3 regions of the Sulfobacillus thermotolerans genome follow, and region 3 is predicted to be linked to each of the others. Evidence: riboswitches for the same ligand, from Rfam matches in the RefSeq annotation. Region 3 holds a riboswitch; each other region holds the start of a gene.
The links. A riboswitch is a leader RNA that binds a small molecule or an ion and turns the genes downstream of it on or off. The one in region 3 is predicted to bind cyclic di-AMP.
Positions count from the first base shown of each region.

Region 1: another riboswitch for cyclic di-AMP. It lies ahead of ORD20_RS10350 (peptidoglycan-binding protein); the one in region 3 lies ahead of ORD20_RS01875 (ABC transporter permease).
Region 2: another riboswitch for cyclic di-AMP. It lies ahead of ORD20_RS07560 (glycosyltransferase); the one in region 3 lies ahead of ORD20_RS01875 (ABC transporter permease).

Region 1 covers NZ_CP133983.1:1,990,876-1,994,152, reverse strand. The annotation lists gene ORD20_RS10355 (DUF962 domain-containing protein) at 1-215, opposite strand, end outside; gene ORD20_RS10350 (peptidoglycan-binding protein) at 350-1,474, opposite strand; cyclic di-AMP (ydaO/yuaA leader) riboswitch at 1,485-1,620, opposite strand; gene ORD20_RS10345 (GtrA family protein) at 1,869-2,294, opposite strand; gene ORD20_RS10340 (glycosyltransferase family 4 protein) at 2,291-3,277, opposite strand, start outside.
Region 2 covers NZ_CP133983.1:1,484,702-1,487,978, forward strand. The annotation lists gene smc (chromosome segregation protein SMC) at 1-389, shown strand, start outside; gene ftsY (signal recognition particle-docking protein FtsY) at 398-1,312, shown strand; cyclic di-AMP (ydaO/yuaA leader) riboswitch at 1,347-1,474, shown strand; gene ORD20_RS07560 (glycosyltransferase) at 1,558-2,781, shown strand; gene ORD20_RS07565 (HAD family hydrolase) at 2,759-3,277, shown strand, end outside.
Region 3 covers NZ_CP133983.1:394,962-398,238, forward strand. The annotation lists gene ORD20_RS01865 (histidine phosphatase family protein) at 120-902, opposite strand; gene ORD20_RS01870 (hypothetical protein) at 940-1,110, opposite strand; cyclic di-AMP (ydaO/yuaA leader) riboswitch at 1,095-1,218, shown strand; gene ORD20_RS01875 (ABC transporter permease) at 1,315-2,166, shown strand; gene ORD20_RS01880 (ABC transporter substrate-binding protein) at 2,219-3,262, shown strand.

The DNA of each region.
Region 1 (3,277 bases), 1.5 Mb from region 3:
GGGCGATTTTTCTCAATAAAGAAATGGCTGTACCAAGCCAAAGCATACCCCACCCCCACGCTAAGAACAAGGTACCAAGCATTTAACGTCAACAGCGCAAGCAGCAGCAACACAATAGCTCCCCCGGTCCCAATAAAATGGAATAAGCGGGTGGCTGGCTTTTGGTGTTCTTGCAAATAAAATGGCCAGAACTCGTTAAATGAGTGAATTCTCATCTCTGCTTCACCTCTCTATAGTAATTCGCGAGGACGCACGGAAAATCCTTCCTACTAGGGACGCAAAACCCTGTCCCAAAGAAAAAAAGCCCCAGAGCGCATGGCGCCCTGGGGAGATTCTCCGCTTAATACGCTTATTGACCTAACACATAAACGGTCACAGGCTCAATGCCAAAATTAGAAACCGTCTGGGCGTTAGCATCCATGTAAATATCGATGTGGTGTCCCACAATGGCACCACCTGTGTCCATCGCCCGTCCTAAAAATCCCCCTTGGGGCAAATTGGGGTCTGTATACCCCGTCACATAGAGATATGACTTGAGAGGAATCAGCGAGGGATCCACGGCAATCATCCCGGGTTCGAGCGGCTGTCCAAACGCGTCAACCGGCCCATAGGGATAATTGTCTTGCAGACTCGGGCCATAAGCCGTTGCCCGTACCTGATACACTGCAATAATGGGGCGCCCATCAATCGACTGGGCATTGGGCGACACCGGACCCGTCCGCGCATACCCCGCGTCAACTGAAGAGGTTTGCGAAGCGCTGCTAGGTGCAGTCGTCGTGTTGGCGCTGCTTGGAGTCTGTGAGGTTTGCTTTATGATAGTGTTTGGCCCAAAGATACCCAATCCGGTAAGAATCTGCCGCCAGGTCTGAAAGGTGGTGACGCCTGAAGGCGCCAGGTTCTGGCTGGTCTGGAAATCTTCGAGTGCCTGTTGTGTCTTAGGACCAAATATTCCGTCAGTCGGCCCCACTTGGGAATAGCCAAGCAACTTCAAATCGGCTTGCAAGGTGGCCACCCAATGCCCTTGACTTCCCATGCTCAGCCGTTGATACATTGCCGGATGAGCTTGTTCGGAAATGGCTGGAGGCGTTACCGTCAAGGTTGTGGGGCCTTGATAACGGGGCACCAATTGGAATCCCGCTAAAATGTCTTGCCATACGGGCGCACTGGTCACACCGGTCGGTTGAAATCCATTCGCCGTCTGAAAAGCCTTCAACGCGGCAAGCGTCTTGGGGCCAAAAATTCCGTCATCAGAACCCACACTGTGGTACCCTAAAAGGTACAGATCGGCTTGCAGCGTGGCCACCCAATGAGAAACATCTCCTTGTTGCAACACTTGGTTCATTGCCGGATGCTCTTGGGCCAACGCCGCGGTGGTCGCCGATACGGAGGCCGCCATGGCACCTTGTGAAGCCATCATCCCAGCTGCCAATGTGACGCCCGCAACGGTCATTCCTTGCCATAATGCAAATCGCATGCAGTCATTCTCCCCTTAGAAATATTGCCTCCGGAGTTAGCTGACGGGTTAGGGCGCGGAGAGTGGCCCTTCCAGTCCAATGCTGGATTCACCCCCACAATTGGGTCCCCCGGTTGTTGTTTCCAACAATTTGGCTAGCGCCAGTGTAATGAACATTAACAAGCCTGTCAGATACACTCTTTGCTGCTGAGAGGAGATGACACCAGGCTGCGCCAGCCATAGGACGTAAAGGGACAAGCTTCCCACGATTCCAATATGATTCCATCATTTGGACTCAGGAATAGAAACCCTATGATGAATGCGCATGAAAACGGGAGAAAAAGGGCAAAAAAATTGAGGTGTTGGCAAAATCACGGAAAAGAAATTGGAAGAAAATCTTAATGCTGTCGGGCGATTAGACAAAAACAAACAGTTTCATCATGATGAAACTGGTCAAAGATGCTAAGAACATCGCCGCCAATTTGGCAATATTATTGGCCATGACATGAGGAATGATGTGCACTTCGAGCACTAACGGCGCGATTACCCATAAAATTAAGTCGTTCACCACAATATTGATGACCGACTGAATCACAAACAAAACGCGCTGACGCACCGCATCTTTGCCCTTGGACCGCACTTGATGGCGGAAGGTCCAACGGCTATTCCAAATATAACTATTAAGAATCGCGGCAATGACAGCAATGGTGTTATACACCACCAGCTGATCCACGTTTCGCGTCGGAAATAGCCAGTAGAGGCCATTAAAAAATAACAAATCAATGACCGCATTGCCAAATCCCACGGAAACGAATTGGATAAATTGGTAGAGCCGCGTCATCTGCCGGCCCGAAACTCTCTGATCGCTTGTTCGTACAGCTGCACGAGTTCTTTCGTCGGTTCCTGCCATCCCCATTTCTCCGCTTCTTGCCGCGCTTTAGTGGACAACACCGCTAATCCCGGCTGGTCATGAATGAGTCCATGCACCATTTCGCCTAGTAAATAAGGCTGATCGCTGGGAAATAATCGGCCAGCGCCTGAATGGTCGATCAATTCATGAGAAGGCGCGGATTCCGCCGCCACGATGGGCAGACCCGATGCCATCGCCTCCAATAAGACGAGACCTAGCGTCTCGGTGGTGCTGGGAAAGACAAAAAAATCGGCGGATGCATAAGCTGCTGCTAATTCTTGCCCAAGCAACTTACCCACAAAGGTCGTTGGCGTCTTCTCGAACCGTTCCTGGAAATACTCGACGGCCGGTCCATCCCCCACTAAAGCCAGATGAACCGACGGATTGCGCTGAAAAAGCGATAAGAGGCGTGCCAACCCTTTTTCCTTGGCAATCCGGCCCACATATAACGCAATAATTTGATCGGGGTTTCCCGAGCTTAAGCGCGCCCGCATCGACTTGTCCCGTTGCCGGGGATGAAAAACATTCAAATCAACGCCGCGCCGCCATACCCGGACACGTTCAATGCCATGCGACGTGATCTCATTCTGAATGGCCGCCGATGTCGCTAAATTATAAACGGCTTGATTGTGTAGCAGCCGCAATAATCCCCACACAGCGGGTTTGGTGAATCCCAAATGATAAAAATCAGCGTATTGAGCAATATTGGTATGATACGACGCAACAAGCGGACACTTTAATTGGCGAGCCGCCCATACGCCTGCAATGCCCAGGACGAAGGGATTGACAACATGGACAATATCCGGACTAAATTCCCGCAAATAGCGTGTAACCCGAGGCGTAGGCCATCCCCATGGCTTGCCACCATAGACAAACCCAACCGAAAAGGTCGGCACAGGCTTTACCGGAATGCC
Region 2 (3,277 bases), 1.1 Mb from region 3:
AAGGAGGATTTCGCTGGACGGCGGGTGAGGAGCCAGGCGTTGAGTTATGGATTAAGCCTCCGGGGAAGAAACCAAGTACGATGACACTCTTGTCAGGAGGCGAAAAAGCCTTGGGCGGTATTGCTTGGCTGTTCGCACTGCTTGCTGTCCGCCCTTCGCCCTTTGTGGTTTTGGATGAAGTCGAGGCAGCCTTGGACGAGGCGAATGCGCAAAGAGTGGCACACTATATCAAAAACCATCATGGTACGACGCAATACGTGATTGTCACTCATCATAAATCAACGATGGTCATTGCTGATGGGTTATGGGGTGTTGCAGGCGATGGACAAGGTCGCAGTCGGTTAATTTCGGTGAAGCTCGATCAAAATGCTGCGGTGGCGGAAGGGTAGGAGATGGCATGGCCGGAATTTGGAATCGACTCAAAGAAGGAATGAGTCGAACGCGCAATAATTTGGGCGGACGTCTGCGCGCGTTGTTTCACGGGAAAGAGTGGGACGACAATCTATGGGAAGAGTTAGAAGAAATTTTGTATGAGGCAGATTTAGGTGTTGACACCATCGAATATCTGACGGCGGCTTTGCGTGAAGCTGTCCGCACCAGGCGCCCGCGGCATGCGGATGACGTCATGGACCTCTTACGGGAAATTATGGTTGACCTATTTGATGTGCCTTCCGATCCGTCACTGTTGGATCCCCAAAGACCCAGTATCTGGCTCATGGTCGGTGTAAATGGAACGGGTAAAACCACGACGGCCGGAAAGTTTGCGGCCTTAATGAAGCGCCAAGGATATCAGGTGATATTAGGGGCTGCTGATACCTTTCGGGCCGCCGCAGTGGAACAGCTGCAAGAATGGGGCGTGCGTTCCGGGGTCGAGGTGGTGCGGCAAGCGCCCGGCGCCGATTCTGCGGCTGTGGCCTATGACACGGTGCAAGCGGCTATCGCTCGGTCCAAAGATTTAGCGATCATTGATACCGCCGGCCGCCTGCATAACAAGACTAATTTAATGCAAGAGTTGCAAAAAGTGGTTCGGGTGATCCAACGAGAACGTCCGCAGGCACCTCACCAAGTGTGGCTGGTGATTGATGCGACCACAGGTCAAAATGGGCTAGCCCAAGCGCAAGTATTCTTAGAGGCGGTCAAGGTCACGGGCATTGTGTTAACGAAGCTGGATGGAACAGCGAAAGGCGGCATAGCGTTGTCCATCAAGCGCCAATTGGGATTGCCGATCCGCTTTGTGGGCGTGGGAGAAAAAGTGGAAGATTTGCTCCCGTTTGATGCAGACAGCTATGTGCGCGCGATCTTAGGCGATTGACGCGTACTAAAGACCGATCCTATACTTAGAAGATACCTTGAAAACGCCGAATTCTCAAGGAAGCGGAGGAACCGATTTCGATTTGGGGTGAATTGCGGTGCAACGGGCAGGCTCTGAGCCCGAACCCGACAGCTAACTTCGCAGGCGTAGGGGGCTCAAGGTTAAGACATGGTATCTCTCGTTCCCCCCGGGAAATTAGGGGGGTTTTTCTTGCCCTCCGTGATGAGGGAGGTGTCCACAAGGTGATGAAAAGAGTTTTGCAGTTGTCTATGCGGGCCGATCCCTTAAATCCGTTGGATGGTGGGGAGACAGGTGGTCAGCAAGTCCTAGTACGCCAAATGGGCAGGAATTTGCAACATTTAGGTTACGCGGTCGATGTGATGACGGTGCGTCAACGTCAAGAAGTGGCGGAACGCTCGTCCTTTGGGCATTTAGGACAAGTGATACGACTCACCGGATGGGAAGATCGGGTCTGGTCGGATGATCAATGGCATAATGTGCGGGACCAATTAGTGGATCAGGTCTTGACATGGGTCAATGACCAGCACCGGGAATATTACGCCATTCACAGCCATTTTTGGATTTCGGGCATGGTCGCGCAAAAGGTGGCGGAAGTGCTCCAAGTGCCGTGGATTCATTCGCCCTATAAAATGGCAGAGTGGACGAGGCGCCCGGGCGACCGTATTTCACCGGTACGGATGCAATGGGAGCGGCAGTTGTTGACGCAAGCCCAGGCCATTGTAGTGCCATACTTAGAAGAGAGCGAAATGATTCATCAAACAGCTCCTGATGTCCCTTTGTACGTGGTCTCTCCTGGGGTTGACATTACCAATTTTTTTGTTCGTGACGCGGGTCCCTTGCTCCGGGGACTAGGCCTCTATCGTCCGCCTTTGCTCTACGTTGGCCGGTTAGAAGAGGGGCGGGGGATAAAAGAGGTGCTGGAGGTCATGGGACAGCATCCATTACCCGACGATTTGACCTTATTAGTGGTAGGAGGAAGCCCGGGTGAGGTTCTAGGAGGGCTCCCCACCAATCCGACCTTAGCCGAATTAGCGCGCCCTTTAGGCAAACACATTCGGTTCCTCGGTCCCACACCGCATCATGCCATTGCTATCTATATGGGATCGGCTGCGGCGCTGATTGCCCCCAATCAAGGGCCCACATTGGGCATGGCCGTGGTAGAAGCCATGGCCTCCGGCTGCCCGGTCATTGGGACAAATGTGCCGGGTGTTCAAGATTGGATCGAGTCCGGATTTAACGGGATTTTGATTGACCGTACACGTATTGACCAGTTGTGGGAGGCCGCGTTACAGTTGTGGAATAACCCAAGCCAGGCGCGGCAATGGGGAATGAACGGCCAAGAAATGGTTCAACGCCATCATACGGTGAATCATATGGCCCAAAGACTCCAAACGGTCTATGAGGAGGTGGCGTCCAGTGGCCACCATGAAACGAGTGTTGGCTACTGATATTGATGGCACATTAATTGGACACGGTGGCGAGCAAGCGGTTCGCGACTATCTCATGGAGCACCCCGAATTAGGTGTGATTTATCTAACAGGCCGCACCTTGAGCAACGCGCATGCGATCATCTGCCGATATGGCTTTCCGACCCCCTTGGCGATTGCGACGGACGTTGGCGCTGATATTTTTTGGGGACCGAATTTGGAAGCGGACGAGGTCTGGGCTTTTGAACAGCGCCGCCATTGGTCGCCGCGCCGACTGCGTTCGGCCTTGAGCGAAGTATCGGGCGTGATTTACCGAGGGCGGAGTTCTCATTGGCGAATTGCCTTCGAATTGGAGGATCCTCAGTTGTTAACGCGGGTGCAACAATGTTTGACCGAACACCACTTGCTGGTGCGCACGCTGTGGTACCCTGAAGAACTGCGCCTCGACATTTTACCCTGTACCGCGTTAAAGAGTCGTGCATTGCAATATATTTTGCGAAGAATCAGGGTGAAGTCC
Region 3 (3,277 bases):
CTCCTTACATCACGAATTTTTACAAAGAATTCTTTGCCATAATGGAAGTGTATGCTGAATAGCTGGTAAACACAAGAAAAAGGGACGAACGGACCATGTTGTCGACGCATATCCATTGCTTAAGAACACAAAGGAGGCGGTGAGCATGTGGGATGAAAATGGCGACGCACAAAAGATGCCGCAAGTGTTGGCGGCTCTATGGGTTCAGAGGCGCGCAGCGGCAATTGGAACCTTGGCTGGGTACGCACGGCTTGATCCCAGCGTGGTTGCCCGCGTGTTAACCGCCTTGACTCAGCGGGGGTGGGTACACGAGTATCGCCTTCCTGGTCAACCGCCGCTTTACTTGTGGGCCGGCCTTTGCACCGAGGATATGCTGAAAACCGCGGATATGATCCGGCGTATTGCTTGGGACTTACCGCGCCTTTAATGCAGTCCGCATGGGTGGCAGCAATCGTCAAGGTATGGCGTTCTCGGGGTTCCACAAAGTGGGCCAGCGCATTCAACACGCGTTGCCCCACCGCCCGAATGCTTTCGCCGCCAGGGGGTGGATTGCGATCAGGGTCTTGACGCCATGCGATAAAGGACGGGGACTCCGCTTCCTCAAGATCGCGCAGGCGCTTTCCATCCCATTGGCCTAGATTGACTTCGGCTAAATCAGGCAAAATCACGGGAGTCAAGTCATGATCTTGGGCTAAAGGGGCTAGCGTTTCTTGGGCTCTGAGCAACGGGCTTGTAACCAAATAGCGTATGGGCGCGTTATGCCATTGGTGGGCCAGTTGTTGTGCTTGAGCCCGTCCTGTTGCCGTAAGGGCTGGATCCCATGAGCGACAGGCAAAGCGACCGGCGGCATTGGCTTCGCTTTCACCATGTCGAATGAGTATGATATCTGCAAATGAGGGCAACACAGAACCTCCTGGAAAATCAGGTATGCCCATTATCTTACCCAATTTGGGGAAGAATGGGGAGCTTAAATTTTCGGTTGCGATATTTGTCAGTATAGGTCGAAATTGCCAACATCCGCTTATCCATGGTAGCCTTAAAGAGCACAAGCGTTGCATCTACAGCATATTCTAGGCTAGAGAGCGGCGTGCCAATTGAATCAATCGCCAAATCGTGTCATCACACGAACGGGGGACCCAATTTTCGGGGCGTACGCAAGGGGGCAGCCATCCGCCCTAGCCCGTCAGCTTACCTCGTCGGCTTGGAAGGCTTGGACTATGCCCGGGCTTTAGCCCGGTTTTTTCTTTGATGGGGCGACTGTTCAGTTGGATAGGAGATGAGAAGAGATTATGCATTTGCAAGGAGGCTGTTGACATGGGGTATAGCTATATGGCGTCTGATGAGCTTGACGCTGAAAGCGCCGAAGGCGCACTGGAGCAAAAAGTGTGGAAGGAAGACAAAAAGCCCTATCGTGGCTACGTTCCATGGCTCGTCGCCGTTATCATGATAGCCTTGTGGTGGGGAGTGACGGCCCTGAATCTCTTTCCTCCAACGGCCTTGCCTTCACCAGGGGCCGTTGTCCATGACTTTATCACCGTCGCGACGGTCGGTTATAGTGGGGAGCCACTGTTAACCAGTACGCTTTACAGTTTGGGGAGGATTACGACCGGATTTATAGCAGCAGTGGTCGTGGGCGTGCCGATTGGATTTTGGATGGCGTCCACGGATTGGGTGTTCTTAGCGATTGATCCGCTGTTGCAATTTTTGCGGCCGATTCCGCCCTTGGCGTACATCCCCGTCATGATTGTCTGGTTTGGCATTGGGGAGACGTCCAAGGTGGTTTTGATTTTCTTCTGCACCATCCCGATTATCATCATCAGCGCGATGTCAGGCGTTAAGAGTGTTCAAGAAACGCGCATTCGCGTAGCGCAATGCTTAGGCGCTAACAAGCGTCAGATTTTCCGCTATGTCATCTTTCCTTCAGCGCTTCCAGAAATCTTTACGGGCATGCGGGTTGGCATTGGAATTGCCTGGACCTGTTTAGTGGCAGCGGAAATGATTGCTGCCTCCAAGGGCCTAGGATGGATGATTGAGTCGGCCGGCAATGAATTACAAATTGGGGTAGTCTTTGTCGGCATCGTCATGATTGGGTTGTTGGGATACGGCATGGAGTTGATTATTCGCTCCATTGAGCACCGTGTCACACCGTGGAAGGGGAAAGCATAAACACAATCAAGATGGCAAAAACCCACAGCCATAAAATGAAGGAGGATGTTATGTGGAGAAAAAGAAGACCTTGAAGCCGTTTCTGGCCGGATTAATGGTGTTGCCATTAATGGCCATCGTGGCCGGGTGCGGCACGTCTGGGGCAGCCAGTGAACCGACGGTGACGATTGGCTACGAAAATGCGCCCGATCCGGAGTCTGTGGCGATAGAACAAAACTTTTTTCAAAAGACGATGCATGCCCACGTGGTGTTGAAGTATTTTTCCTCCGGCCCTGACGCGCTGACCTCACTTGCATCAGGATCCTTGGACTTTATGACAACCCTGGGCAATCCTCCAACAGCAGCGGCGATTGCTCGGGGTGTGCCGCTTAAAGTGGTATGGGCCATGGAGCGTTATACGACGGCCGAGGGATTGGTGGTGAAAAACGGCAGTCATATCCATTCGCTGCAAAATTTAGAGGGGAAGACGGTGGCATTGGTAAGCGGTTCCACTTCGCCTTTTGAGCTAGATACGGCGCTGGCCATGCACCATCTGCCCGTATCATCGGTGCAAATCAACAATATGTCACCGCCGGATATGGTGGCCGCGTGGAAAACGGGCCGCATTGATGCCGCCTATGTGTGGGCGCCATTTCTCAATGAAATGCAGCAAGATGATGGACATATTCTGATTTATGACCAGGATCAGGTGGACAAAGCGCCGATTTTTAATTTAGCGGTGGTCAATGCGCACTTTGCCGCTAAAAATCCCCAGCTAGTCGATGAGTTCGTGAAGGCCGAAGAGGACGGCGTAAAATTCTTTTACCAACACCCAACGAAATCGTTTGAAGACATTGCTAAACTCAATGGGATTTCTCCTGCCGAAGCGCGTAGCCAGGCGGCAGGCCTCAGCTTTACCACGCTGGCCCAGGAATTGACACCCCGCCGCTTGGGGACGGCCAGTACCGTCAAAGATTCCCTTGTGACGCGCTCGTTAACTTCAGCGGCGCAGTGGTTGAAGCAGACCGGTCAAATTTCCAGCGTCCCCCCCAATCTTAGTCAATACGTCGATCCGAGTTATTGCGAGACGGTCTATCACCAAGAACATCAGGGGTAAGGGGGAAAGACGGTG